DNA from 3 places in the Micromonospora sp. WMMD812 genome. Region 2 is predicted to be linked to each of the others. Evidence: riboswitches for the same ligand, from Rfam matches in the RefSeq annotation. Region 2 holds a riboswitch; each other region holds the start of a gene.

Region 1 (4,481 bases), 480 kb from region 2:
GTCAGGTACAGGATCGCGCCACCCAGCACGACCGCGGCCACCACCAGCAGGGCGTTCCACCGGGCCAGGCCCAAGGAGCCGAGCAGCCAGAACATCACCGAGCGCGCGCCTTCGGCTGACCCGGACGCGAAGATCAGGAAGCTGGTGGTGGCGTACAGCGCGTAGCCGACCGCGACCCCGGACAGCAGCAGTCGAATCGAGGTCACCCGGCCGCCGCTGCGCGCGATCAGGAAGACCAGCAACGATGCCGCGAGCGCGCCGACGAAGGCGCTGGTGGACAGGGCGTACTGCCCGAAACCCGCGCCGGCGCCGAACAGGATCGCCGCGGCGGCGCCACTGGAGGCCCCGGAGTTGATGCCGAGCAGATAGGGGTCGGCCAGCACGTTGCGCACCATGGCCTGCAGGGCCACCCCGCACACCGCCAGTCCGGCGCCCACGAGCATGCCGAGCAGCACCCGGGGCAGCCGGACCTGCCAGACGATGGCTTCCTGCGGCAGCGTCCAGGTCACGTCACCGGGAAACCCGAACAGCTGGTGCCCGATGATCCGCGCCACGGTCACCGGAGGGATCCCGATGGCACCGGACCCGACCGCGACCACCCCGGTCAGGACCAGCCCGACCGTCAGCACGAGCAGCCATGTCCCGGTGCGGCGTCGCTGCGCCGCGACACCGAGCGGGTCATCCTGCTCCGTCAGCAGGCTGGTGGTCATCGCCGCACTCCTAGCTGCACCACTATTGCTTCTGCACAATATTGGCAACAAGCTAGCAGCAAGATCAAGGCTCGAGGAAGCCGATGCGCCCCTGTTCACATCCGAGATGCCCGGCGTTCGAGCTGGGGTCCGATCCGGGCGCTCGTCCGCCCAGCCGCCGCCGCACTCTGGTGGGGAGGGCGGCAACTCCGCCGCGTGTCCGGGCGGATTGGCACGTCGTGGTGGGTCCCGGGCAACGCGGCGGTCGTCGGCCTTCGCGCGAGCGCGCGTCCGGTGACCACCGCCGCGACCAAGGGCCTCGGCGGTGGCTCCACCGACGGGGGCGACGCGGAACCCGACTACCTGATGTCCGTGATCGGCGCGTCGCCGGAGGGCGCCAGACCTCGGCTCACGCCGAGAGCGCCAGACCTCGGCTCATGCCGAGAGCGCCGGCGCTGAGGTCGGCACCGCGCGTGCGTGGACGTGCCGGTCGACGAGCGCGCCGAAGAGCAGGCCGAGCGTGGCCCAGGTGACGAGTTGGGTGCCGAGTGAGGCGAGCCGGAAGTTCCAGAGCACCAGGGCGGGGAACCCGTCAGGCACCTCGCTGATCGTGGGCAGGGCGATGTGGACGATCGCGATGACGACGGCGAACGCGACGGCGGCCAGGATGGTGGCGTTCCATCCGCCGAGTCGAGGGTGCAGCCAGCGTCCGAAGGAGACGGCCAGCAGGCCGGCGGCGACCGCGATGACGATCATGAGGAAGTACAGGCCGGTCCGTTGTCCGAGGGTGTCCGGATTGCCGGTGGCCGGCGGGTTGGCCGGATACTTGAGAAAGGGCACGAACGCGACGGTCACGAAGCCGCCGAGGGCGACCAGCGCGGCGGTCGCGCGTGCGGTGAAGCGGCCGATCCGGCCGTACGCGACGGCGAAGGCGAGCGCGAACAGGCCGCCGAGCGCGACCCCGTACACCACGGTGGCGGTGGCGAGGCCGACCGTGCTTTGTACGGTGCGGCTCACCAGTTCGGGTTCGCCGGCCTCGGCGTGTCCGGCGTGCGAGGCGGCGTGGGCGGCTTCGAAGTCGATGGCCTGGCCGACCGGGCCCTCACCGAAGGCGGTGGCGAAGAGGAAGGCGGCGGCGCCGGCGGCGAGCCCGACGAGCATGCCGCGGACGAGGAGCGAGCGTGCGGACAGCATGAGGTCTCCGGCCGGGCTCAGTGGCAGGGGAAGCCGAGCAGGTGGCGTCCGTCGTGCACGAACTCGTGCACCGTCTCGCCGGCGAACACGGAGAGGACGCCCTGCTCGACGCCGACGAAGTAGAGCAGCACGGCCGCGAGCAGAGTGCCGAAGAGCGCCCAGGGCAGGATCTGGCGCAGCGGCACGGCGGCCGGTAGCGGCACGGCGGTGGGGGTGGGCAGCGACACGTCTGCCATGACATGGACCTCCTCGGGATCACGCGTCCCATAGTGGGTGCCGTGACGGGGAGGGTCTGACTCCCGGCCTTGTGGGGCTCCGCCCGCAAGGCCCGGTTACAGTGGCGCGACCGTGCCGGGATTTCACCGGCTTCCTCCGACCGTCACGCTGGTGCCCCGGACGGTACGGACGCCGGCGAGCGGTGTCAACGGGTGAGCCGTCGTCCGCAGCGGTGATGGTCGCAACCTGTCGGACGACACCGACGAGTCGGAGGTTGGCAGCATGAGCAGTCGCCTGATCCTCGTCAGCCACGCACCGACCACGGCCACCCGCGCCGCCGCCTTTCCACGGGACGAGCCACTCGACGCGCACGGGTTGGCCGCCGCGACCGCCCTCGTCGGCGCGCTGCCCCGCGCCGACGAGGTGCGCTGCGGGCCGGCACGACGGTGCGTGCAGACCGCCACCGCGCTCGGGCTCACGCCAACCGTCGACGAGGACCTGCGCGACGGCGACCTCGGCACCTGGGCCGGCCGTACCCTCGACGAGGTCGCGGCGGGCGAGCCGGACGCGATCGCCGCATGGCTGACCGACCCGGCTGCCGCGCCACACGGCGGCGAGTGCCTGCGCGACCTGCTGGACCGGACCGCGGGTTGGCTGCGGGCGCTGCCCGACGCGGCGCGCACAATCATCGCCGTCACCCATCCGATGGTGATCCGCGCCTGCATCGTGACCGCGATCCACGCCACGCCCGCGTCGTTCTGGCGGATCGACATAGCCCCGCTCACCGCGACCGTCCTTCGTGGTGGTCCCGCCAGGTGGACGCTGCGTACGACGGCCGGCCCGTTGACCTGACCAAGCCGGAAGCCGCTCCCGGAGGCGCCGCGGTCCACCGGATCCGCCCGTGGCGGATCACCCCGGTTCGGTCCGGTCGGCGCGGGCGTGCGCGGCGCGGGCGCGCGGCCGACCGAGGACCACGGTGGCGGCGAAGAGCACGATCATGCTGGCGACGCACCAGATGGCGAGCTTGGCCGCCGGCCAGAAGGCCGCTTCCGGAAAGTAGATCACCGACTTGATCAGATCGGAGCCCAGCCCTGGGATGTCCCACAGGTGGACGCTCCGGAAGAACCCGGGCAGGAACTCGGGCGGGTAGATGCCGCCGGAGCCGGGATTACCCAGCACCACCAGCAACAAGATGATCAACCCGGTGCCGAGCCGCGCGAGCCAGCTCTGCACGGCGGCCGCGAAGAGCGCGGCGGCGAAGGCCAGGAGCGCCCCGGCGCCGAAGAGGCTGACCAGGTGCCGGTCCCAGACTCCCAGACCGGGGCCGGCGAGGAGCGCACCGGCGAGCCCGAGCAGGGCGGCGTGCAGGGCGAGGCCGCTGATCCGCAGACCCGCCCGGGCCACGTTGCGGGGCACCGTGCCCAACGTCAGATTGAGGGCGATGCCGCCGAAGTAGCCGCCGATGACCAGGCCGATGGCCATGTAGAACGGCACCACCCCGCGTGGGTCGTCGTCGTCGACAGGTGCGGCGTCGGTCACTGTGAGCGGCACCTGCGCGCGTTGGGTCGCGACCGTCAGAATCCGTTTGATCAACTCGGTGGCCGGGGGCCCGGCGGCGCTGGCGATGGTCAGGGTCAGTCCGGGTGGGTCGCTCGCGCTGGCCAGCACCGCGTAGATCTCGCGCCGGTCGAGCGCCCGCTCGGCGGCGGTGCGGTCGTCGTACTCGGTCGCCTTGAGCTGCCGGCCCTGCGTCCGGACAGCGGCCAGGAGGTTCTCCGCGGGCTGGTCGCCGCGGATCACGCCGACCGGAACGTCCTTCGGCTTGGGGTCGTGCAGGGCGCCGACGTAGGCGGCGATGAACCCGCTCCCGATGATCAGCGCGACGAGCAGTGGACCGATGGCGCTGGTGATCGCATGCCGCAACGGCACCATCGCAGGCGGCTCGCGGCGCGGGCGGACCGCGTTCTCGACACGCTTCCGCTCGTCGTCGGCCCGCTCCGGATCCGGTTCGGCCATGTGCATATAGTCAGGCTATGTGAACAATCGTCGCTTTATCTGGGCAATGCCGCGCGGAACGGATGACGCTGTCCCTGATGTCGAGGGAGATCGCCCGGCCGGTGCCCGCCTGGTTCATGGCCGAGATTTCGGAGGGTCCGGTTTGACGCGCCCCGCAGGCGTCAGCTCCATAACCCCGGTGACCGTGGTGGCCGACGCGCTCATCGCCGACCAGCAGGGCCGGATTCTGCTGACCCAGCCAACCTACCGGCCGGACTGGGTGCCGCCGGGCGGCGACGTCGAAGCTGGTGAGACTCCCGAGCAAGCCTGTGCCCGGGAGGTGGCCGAAGAGATCGGTGTGCGTGTCGTGCCCGCTCGGCTGCTCGT
Region 2 (4,481 bases):
GCGGCGCCCCGGGTCGGGTCGCGCAGATCCCGGCCCAGATCTCCGCCACGCCGTCGCCGACGGCGAAGACGTTGGAGACCCCGGTCGCCGGGCCGCTGCGGTGGAGCACGGCGCCGCCGGCGACCGACCCGTCGGGCGCGTACCGGGCCAGCACGGTCACCCGGGGGTCGGCCAGCAACTCCGGGCGGAACAGCGCGCCGCCGCCGTGCGCGGCCGCCCAGGCGGCCAACCGGTCCGGGCTGGTCACCGGAGTCAGCGGCACGGCGCCGGGCCGCTGAGCGGCGGACCGCCCGGTCCCGGGCCGGCGAGCGGCGGGCGCGTCGGCGGCAGGCTCGCCCAGCGCCGGCGGGTCGGCGGGTGGCCGGTGGATCCAGTCGGCGGCGAAGAGCACGCGGAAGCCGTACGGTGCGAGGTCGAGGTCGGCGAAGCTGTCCTTCACCGACGCGCCCGGGCCGTCGTCGATGCGGTTCAGCAGGACGGCGGCGCGGACCCCGGGCCGCAGCGTGACGGCGTCCGGGTACCAGGGCGGCGAGCGGCGCGGCACCGACCAGGCGTCCGCGTCGGTCCGCCCGGCCAGGCCGTGGCTGGCGCACACGCTGCCGCACCACTGAGCGTTGTCGGCGGCCGCCCGCACCGCCACCGTCACTCCGGCCACGGCCCGACCCTACCGAGGTCGCCGGGGTCAGGTCGCTCCCATCCGGCTCGCAGCGGATTGACAGGAAACGGTGCTGCACTGGAGGAGCACCGAGGAGAGGAGGGGGCATGGGCTGGTTCAACCGGCGGTCACGCGCCGCCCACGGGGCACCGACGAAGCTCGACCGGGAGGCGACCCGGGAGGACCTCGCCGCGCTGGAGGCGTTCGTCACCAGCCGGCAGGGTGTGGAGTTCTACCTGGAGCCGGAGACCACGGCGACCGACACCACGGTGGTGGCGATCGCCCACGACGGCGAATGGATCCGTCGGCGCACCGGCTCGCCGCGGGCGGCGGCCGACATCGCCCGCCGCCGCGCCGTCCCGCTGTACGAGGCCGCCCGCACCGGCTACCCCGAGCGGATGCGCGCCTGGAACCGGGCCCACCCGGAGCGCCGGATGCGCTGACCGGTCCCGCGCCCCGCCGGCCGCCGGATGACGCGCGACCCGGGATGGGCGCCGGCGTGCCGGCTCAGGCGCCGTCGATCTCCGCCCGGGCCTGCTCCAGGGTCATCGCGTCGCCGTGGCTCGACACGTACCACCGGTAGTCCTCGTCGAGCAGCCGGCGGAGCAGCGCGACGTCGAGGCCGTCCGCGGGCTCGCGCAGGTGCGCGGGTGGCGGGTAGTAGCAGTCGCCGAGGAGCATGACGCCGGAGTCCGGCACCAGCACCACTGTCGAGTCCGGCGCGTGCGCGCCGCCGACGTGCCGCAGCCGTACGCCGACCGGCAGCTCCTCCTCGTCGGTGAAGGTGCGGGTGGGCGGCAGCACCGCGAAGTCGTCCCAGGAGTCCACCGCGAACGCCCGGGCCCGGAAGCTCGGGGCGAGCCGCGGATTGGCGCGGACCTGCTCGCGTAGGTAACGGTGGCTCCACGGCCGGGCCGCCTCGGCCCGCAGCAACTCGCCACCCGTGACGTGTCCCACGATCTCCACGCCGGGCCAGGCGCAGGCGCCCCAGACGTGGTCCCAGTGGTGGTGGGTGTAGACCAGCCAGCGCGGCGGCGGCAGCCCGGCGGCGTCCAGGGCGGCGCGGATCTCGCGGGCGTGCGCCGGGCTCTGCCCCGCGTCGATCAGCACACTGCCGCGTTCGTCGGCCACGACGGCGACGCCGGCCTGGACGGCCTCCGGGTCCGGATCGCCCGGGCAGAGCCAGACGCGACCGGCGAGATGGTGGAACCGCATGGCGATGATGGCCGTCATCCTCCCCGTCGATCCGAGCCGGTCGCTCGTGCCGGCCCGATCCTATGCCCGGCCACCGTCCACACCGGGCGTTCCACTCCGACATCGTCATCAATCGATGGTTTGGGCGACGGTGACCAGCGGGGGCGGCGTTGACCGGCGTCGGACGGGTGTGGCAGCATTCGCGGCCTGACGGCAGTGAAGGAAGCCGGTGCGATTCCGGCGCGGTCCCGCCACTGTCACCGGGGAGCGATCCCCCCTCGTGAGCCACGGCCGTGCGTGCGCGGTTGGAAGGCCGGGGGTGAGCGTCGATCCGGGAGCCAGGATACTTCGGCCGTCGGGACGTACCCCAGGGCGTGGACACCCGAGGAGGACCCGATGACGCACCGCGTCCGCAGCGCCGCCGGCGATCGCCGTGACCGGCCCGCATTCACCTCCGGCGGAGACGTCGGCCTCGCATCCGGCCGCGCCGGCCACTGACGTACGCCCCGCGCCGCCCGTCGGCGTCGGCCCGTGGCCGACGACCCCGCCGGCGGCCCGACGCGGTCGCTGACCCCGCGCCCACCCGCCCGCCCGGCCGCCCACGCGGCGATCCGGGCGTCACTCTCCGGAGCTGTCCGTGCGCACCCTGCTGCTCTCCACCGCCGACACCGACCTGCTGGCCGCCCGCGCCAGCGGCGCCGACTACCGGCTGGCCAACCCGGCCCGCGTCGACGCCGACTCCGTGCCCGCGCTGCTCGACGGCGTCGACCTCGCCGTCGTACGGCTGCTCGGCGGCCCCCCGGCGTGGCCGGACGGGCTCGCCGCGGTGCTCGCCTCCGGCGTGCCCACGGTCGTGCTCGGCGGCGAGTCGGTGCCGGACGCGGAGCTGATGGCGGCGTCCACCGTGCCGTCCGGGGTGGCCACCCAGGCGCTCGCGTACCTGGTCGAGGGCGGCCCCGCCAACCTGGCCGAGCTGGCCCGGTTCCTCTCCGACACGGTGCTGCTCACCGGTGAGGGCTTCGCGCCGCCGGCGCCCACCCCGACCCACGGTGTCCACGGCGACCGCCCGGCGCACCCGGACCGCCCCACGGTGGGGATCGTCTTCTACCGGGCGCACGCGCTCGCCGGGAACACCGGGTTCGTCGACACCCTCGCCGACGCGGTCGAGGCGGCCGGCGGCAACCCGCTGCCCGTCTACTGCGGCTCGCTGCGCGGGCTGACCGCCGGCGACGGCCCGTACGACCTGCTCGCCCGCTGCGACACCCTGCTCGTCACCGTGCTCGCCGCCGGCGGCACCGTCGCCGCCGACGCGTCGGGCGGCGGCGACGAGGACGCCTGGGACGTCGGCGCGCTCGCCGCGCTGGACGTACCGGTTATCCAGGCGCTCTGCCTGACCAGCACCCGCGACCAGTGGGCCGCCTCGGACGCCGGGCTGTCCCCACTGGACGCGGCCATGCAGGTGGCCGTTCCCGAGTTCGACGGCCGGATCATCACCGTGCCGTTCTCGTTCAAGCGGATCGACCCCGACGGCCTGTCGGTGTACGCCGCCGACCCCGAACGCGCCGCCCGGGTCGCCGGCATCGCCGTCCGCCAGAGCCGGCTGCGCCGGCTGCCGAACGCCGACAAGCGCCTCGCCGTCGTGCTCAGCTCGTACCCGACCAAGCACTCCCGGGTCGGCAACGCGGTCGGCCTGGACACCCCCGCCTCCGCGGTGCGGCTGCTCGCCCAGCTCGCCGAGGCCGGCTACCACCTCGGCGACGCGCCGCCGCCCGACGACGGGGACGCGCTGATCCACGCGCTCATCGCCGCCGGCGGCCACGACGTCGAATGGCTCACCCCGGAGCAGCTCGCCGCCGCCGAGGCCCGGGTGCCCGGCGAGGTCTACCGGCGCTGGTTCGACCAGATCCCCGGCGAGCTGCGGGAACGGATGCGCGCCCACTGGGGCGAGCCGCCCGGCGCGCTCTACACCGACGGCGGCGACGTCGTGCTCGCCGGGCTGCGCTTCGGCAATGTGGTGCTGCTCATCCAGCCGCCCCGCGGCTTCGGCGAGAACCCGATCGCCATCTACCACGACCCGGACCTGCCGCCGAGCCACCACTACCTGGCCGCGTACCGGTGGCTCGCCGCGCCCCCGGCCGACGGCGGCTTCGGCGCGGACGCCGTCGTGCACCTCGGCAAGCACGGCACCCTGGAGTGGCTGCCCGGCAAGGGCCTCGGGCTCGCCGCCGACTGCGCCCCGGACGCCGTCCTCGGCGACCTGCCGCTGGTCTACCCGTTCATCGTCAACGACCCCGGCGAGGGCACCCAGGCCAAGCGGCGCGCGCACGCCGTGGTCGTCGACCACCTGGTGCCGCCGATGGCCCGCGCCGAGACGTACGGCGAGCTGGCGAAGCTGGAGCAGCTGCTCGACGAGTACGCCACCGTGCAGGCCCTCGACCCGGCGAAGGTGCCGACCGTGCGGGCGCAGATCTGGGCGCTGGTCCGCGCCGCCGAGCTGCACCACGACCTGCACGCCGAGCACATGCCCGACGCCGACGACTTCGACGACTTCGTGCTGCACCTCGACGGGTACCTGTGCGAGGTCAAGGACGTGCAGATCCGCGACGGCCTGCACGTCCTGGCCGCCGCGCCC
Region 3 (4,481 bases), 600 kb from region 2:
GTCTCCAGCGCCGTCAGGAAGATCTCCTCCTGCACCCGGGTGGACAGCTCCCTGGCTCCGGCAGAGTCGAACGGCAGCCGCAGCGTGAAGAACGCGTCCTGCAGGCCCATCAACCCGAGCCCGACCGGACGCCAGCGGGGGTTCGACACCGCCGCCTGATCCGACGGGTAGTAGTTGATGTCGATCACCCGGTCGAGGAAGACCACCGCGGTACGGACCGTCGCCCGCAGCTTCTCCCAGTCGACGCCCTCGGCGGTGACATGGGCGCCGAGGTTGACCGAGCCGAGATTGCACACGGCGGTCTCCGCGTCGCTGTTCACCTCGAGGATCTCGGTGCAGAGGTTGGACAGGTGGATGGTGTTGCCGGGCAGGCCGGTCTGGTTGGACAGCCGGTTCGAGGCGTCCTTGAACGTCATCCACCCGTTGCCGGTCTGCGCGAGAGTCCGCATCATCCGCCCGTACAGATCCCGGGCCTTGACGGTCCGGACGGACTTCTTCTCTGCCGCCCGGTACGCCTCGTCGAACGCCTCGCCGAACAGGTCGGGCAGCTCGGGCGCGTCGGACGGGTCGATCAACGACCAGTCCCCGTCCGCCTCGACCCGCCGCATGAACTCGTCCGGGATCCAGTTCGCCAGATTGAGATTGTGCGTACGACGGGACTCCTCACCGGTGTTGTCCCGCAGCTCCAGGAACTCCTCGATGTCCGGGTGCCAAGGCTCGAGGTAGACGCAGGCCGCGCCCTTGCGCCGGCCACCCTGGTTGACCGCGGCCACCCCGGCGTCGAGCGTCTTGAGAAACGGCACGATGCCGTTCGACTTGCCATTCGTGCCGCGGATCAGCGCACCCCGGGACCGCACGCGCGACCACGAGATGCCGATCCCTCCCGAGAACTTCGACAGCTTGGCGACCTGGTGGTACCGCTCGTAGATCGAGTCGAGTTCGTCGCGCGGAGAGTCCACCAGGAAGCACGACGACATCTGGGTGTGCCGGGTCCCGGAGTTGAACAACGTGGGCGAACTCGGCAGATACGCCAGGCTGGACATCAGACGGTAGAACCCGATCGCCTCGCCCGGCGTCTGCGACAGCCCACAGGCGACCCGCAACAGCCAGTACTGCGGCGTCTCGACCACCAACCGCGACTCCGGATGCCGCAACAGGTACCGATCCGCGACCGTCCGCAGGCCGAAGTACTCGAACCGCAGATCCCCGTCCGGGTCCACGGCGTCGTCGAGCTTTCGCGCGTTACGCGCCACGAACGTCGCGGTCTCGTCCCCGATCAATCCCAGGCCATGGGCGTACGCGATGGACTGGCTGAAGCTCGCCACACCCTGCCCACGGACCTCCTTGTCCACGAACGCGGCCAGCAGCCGCGCCGCCAACTTCGAATACTGCGGCTCCTCGCCGATCAGCTCCGCCGCCGTCTGGATCGACAGCTTGTCCAGTTCGGCCGTGGTCGCCCCGTCGTACAGCCCGCTGATCGTCTTCGTGGCAACCCGTAGCGGGTCCACCTCGTCAAGGTCGGCGACCCACCGTTCCACCGCCTTGACGATCTTGTTGACGTCCACCGGCTCGGTGTGGCCGTTGCGCTTACGGACCCGCATCACATGCCGACGCTGCTCCGGCACTGCCTGGTCGGCTGCGGCCTTTTCCTGCGTCGCCGTCATGTCCCCCTCCTCACGCCTGTCCACGAGGTCGACGATCGCGCAGGAGGAACGCCACTGGTCGCCTGACGGCGCGCCCGCCATGACTGGCTGGCTGATGGCGTCGGCCGTCCCACGCGGCCTTCGACCGCCGCACGCGACGCGTGCGGCGCGCTGGCAGGTCTTCGGACTCGTGGGCGTGACAGGACACCTGTCGCCTACTGGCCGTCGCTTCCCAGACCTCGCGGTCCAGTGCTGTGTGACGGCGGTCGTTCCCACTCACCGCTGCGGGGCAGTCCCGGATTCACACCGGGTTCCCTCTTGCCTCGACTACCACCGACCGGTAGCCGAACCAGCTGCAAGTGACACCATATATGGGCGCGGCGAAGACTCCGCAACACCAGATGCTGTGTCGGCGTGTCGCAGCGGAGGGTCACGCAGATCTCGCCTCAGGTGAGCGCGCAACCACCGCTCGACCGTTCGTCACCGCCGCCGTTTGATGCTTGCTCTCGGCGCCAGACGGCCCGTGAGCCGCCTCACGCATCTGATGTCGCGGGACTTGTCGGGGCGGTCCCTTCCTCGAAGGAGCCGGCGCCCCGTAGGCGTTCCGCCTCGACCTGGGACGGCTCGCGCTCGACCGGCATTGGCCGGCTGGCGGCAGGCGATCGCTCGTGACCGCGCGGCCTGGGACTGGAGAACGTCGCCGCGATCCCGTACGAGGCCTTCCGCGAGGCCCGTCGCAGCGTGGCCAGGACGGCCGGACCGACCACGAGGATCGCCACGGTGTTGGTGATGGCGCGGCCGGTGTCCCATCCCGCGGTTGAGGTCAAGAGCGTGAAGATGGCGAACCGATGCAGGTTTTCCAGCACCGGGGCACCCGCGACGTAGGAGATGGGCCGATGTACGAGGCGAGTTCCCGCATCACGTCCTCGTCATCCGCCGGCCGGGCGTCGTCCGGGTCCACACTTGCCGCGGAGTGCCACGCGTCGGCGAATCCATAGCCCGGAGTGGTCGAGGACGTCATGTGCCGTGCAATTCCTTCCCGGTTCGGCGATCCCGGCTCGGGAAGGTGGAGGCAGGGCCGGAGATGCACCCGCCTCGCCCTGGGCCCTCCCGCGAGGCCGTCGGCGCGCATGCGACTGCACACGCGGCGTGGGCAGGTCTTCGGACTCGCGGGCGCCACCGGACGAATCCGGTCTCCTAGTGGCCGTCGCTTCCCGGACCCGGCGTGGCGTCCAGTGCGTGTGACGGCGGTCGTTCCCACTCACCGCTGCGGGGCAGTCCCGGATTCACACCGGGTTCCCTCTTACGACGCCCGGGCCGATCGGGCCCGCGCGAACCAACACCGGCTCCCATCCTGGAGCCACGATCCACGGCGGGTCGACGCACCAGGCCGCCGGCTGGCGCGGCGCCGATCCTCCTGCCACCCGTTCACCGTCCGCGCGGTGCCCTCTTGGCCTCGGGACTCCGACGGGCACGCCCCGGCCGGAGCCGGGAGGACCCGAGGTCCCCGGCTCCGGCACGGTGACGTCCTCTGTCAGCCGACCGGCATGGCGGGTATCCGGTCCGGACCGAGATGCCGGGCGTACGCGGCGGTGGTGAAGAACGCCGGTAGGTTCTCGCCGAGCGCGGTGTCCTCGACGATCCGCGCGGCCTGCTCGGCGCGGTCCCGGTCGCTGCCGTCGCGCTCCGCGGCCAGGGCGGCAAGCTCCTCCGCGAGGATCGACCGAACCAGGTCGTCGGTGACACGCCCGCCGTCGGCCAGCGGAGTGCCGTGATGCAGCCACTGCCAGACCTGGCAGCGCGCGATCTCGGCGGTCGCCGCGTCCTCCATCAGGTTCCACAGCGCCACCGCGCCGACACCGCCGAGCCAGGCGTCGATGTAGCGCAGCGCGACCGCGATGTTGGCCCGTAACCCCGCTGCGGTCGCCTGACCCGGCGTCTTGTCGACGGCGAGCAGGTCGACGGCGGTGACGCTGACGTCGTCCCGGAGCCGGTCGAGCTGATTCGGGCGCTCGCCCAGCACCGCGTCGAACTCCTCCCGACAGGCGTCCACCAGGCCCGGGTGGGCCACCCAGGAGCCGTCGAACCCGTCGCCTGCCTCTCGCTGCTTGTCCGCCCGCACTCGGCCGAGGGCCACCTCGTTGGCCTTCGGGTCCCGGCTGGGGATGTACGCGGCCATCCCCCCGATGGCGTGCGCTCCGCGTCGATGACAGGTGCGTACGAGCAGCTCGGTGTAGGCGCGCATGAACGGCACCGTCATGGTGATCTCAGACCGGTCCGGCAGGACGAAGTCCGGCCAATGCCCGAAGTTCTTGATCACGCTGAAGATGTAGTCCCATCGCCCGGCGTTCAGCCCCGCCGAGTGCTCGCGCAGCTCGTACAGGATCTCTTCCATCTCGAACGCGGCGGTGATGGTCTCGACCAGCGTGGTCGCCCGGATGGTGCCCTGCGGTAGTCCCAGGTAGCGCTGGGCGAACACGAAGATGTCGTTCCACAGCCGCGCCTCGCGTTGGCTCTCCAGCTTGGCCAGGTAGAAGTACGGGCCGGCGCCGATGTCGAGCTGCCGGCGGGCGCAGTGGAACAGGTAGAGCCCGAAGTCGACCAGGCTGGCGGAGATCGGCCGTCCGTCCACGGCGATGCCCTTCTCCACCAGGTGCCAGCCGCGTGGGCGGACCACGATCGTCGCCAGCTGGTCGCCGAGGGCGTACCGTTTGCCGCGCGCGTCGGTGAAGTCGATCCGCCGGTCCAGCGCGTTGATCAGGTTGAGCTGCCCGGCGATGACGTTGTGCCAGGTGGGGGCGGTGGCATCCTCGAAGTCGGCGAGCCACACCTTCGCCC

Evidence for each region. A riboswitch is a leader RNA that binds a small molecule or an ion and turns the genes downstream of it on or off. The one in region 2 is predicted to bind cobalamin.
Region 1: another riboswitch for cobalamin. It lies ahead of O7603_RS32890 (CbtB domain-containing protein); the one in region 2 lies ahead of cobN (cobaltochelatase subunit CobN).
Region 3: another riboswitch for cobalamin. It lies ahead of O7603_RS32210 (hypothetical protein); the one in region 2 lies ahead of cobN (cobaltochelatase subunit CobN).

The regions. Positions count from the first base shown of each region.
Region 1 covers NZ_CP114904.1:7,113,692-7,118,172, forward strand. The annotation lists gene O7603_RS32880 (iron ABC transporter permease) at 1-710, opposite strand, end outside; gene O7603_RS32885 (CbtA family protein) at 1,125-1,883, opposite strand; gene O7603_RS32890 (CbtB domain-containing protein) at 1,901-2,119, opposite strand; cobalamin riboswitch at 2,151-2,293, opposite strand; gene O7603_RS32895 (histidine phosphatase family protein) at 2,382-2,951, shown strand; gene O7603_RS32900 (hypothetical protein) at 3,009-4,121, opposite strand; gene O7603_RS32905 (NUDIX hydrolase) at 4,258-4,481, shown strand, end outside.
Region 2 covers NZ_CP114904.1:458,460-462,940, forward strand. The annotation lists gene O7603_RS02015 (hypothetical protein) at 1-655, opposite strand, end outside; gene O7603_RS02020 (hypothetical protein) at 763-1,098, shown strand; gene O7603_RS02025 (MBL fold metallo-hydrolase) at 1,163-1,888, opposite strand; cobalamin riboswitch at 2,069-2,198, shown strand; gene cobN (cobaltochelatase subunit CobN) at 2,487-4,481, shown strand, end outside.
Region 3 covers NZ_CP114904.1:6,990,006-6,994,486, forward strand. The annotation lists gene O7603_RS32205 (ribonucleoside-diphosphate reductase subunit alpha) at 1-1,664, opposite strand, end outside; cobalamin riboswitch at 1,799-2,012, opposite strand; partial or broken gene O7603_RS32210 (hypothetical protein) at 2,177-2,530, opposite strand; cobalamin riboswitch at 2,778-2,999, opposite strand; gene aceB (malate synthase A) at 3,178-4,481, opposite strand, start outside.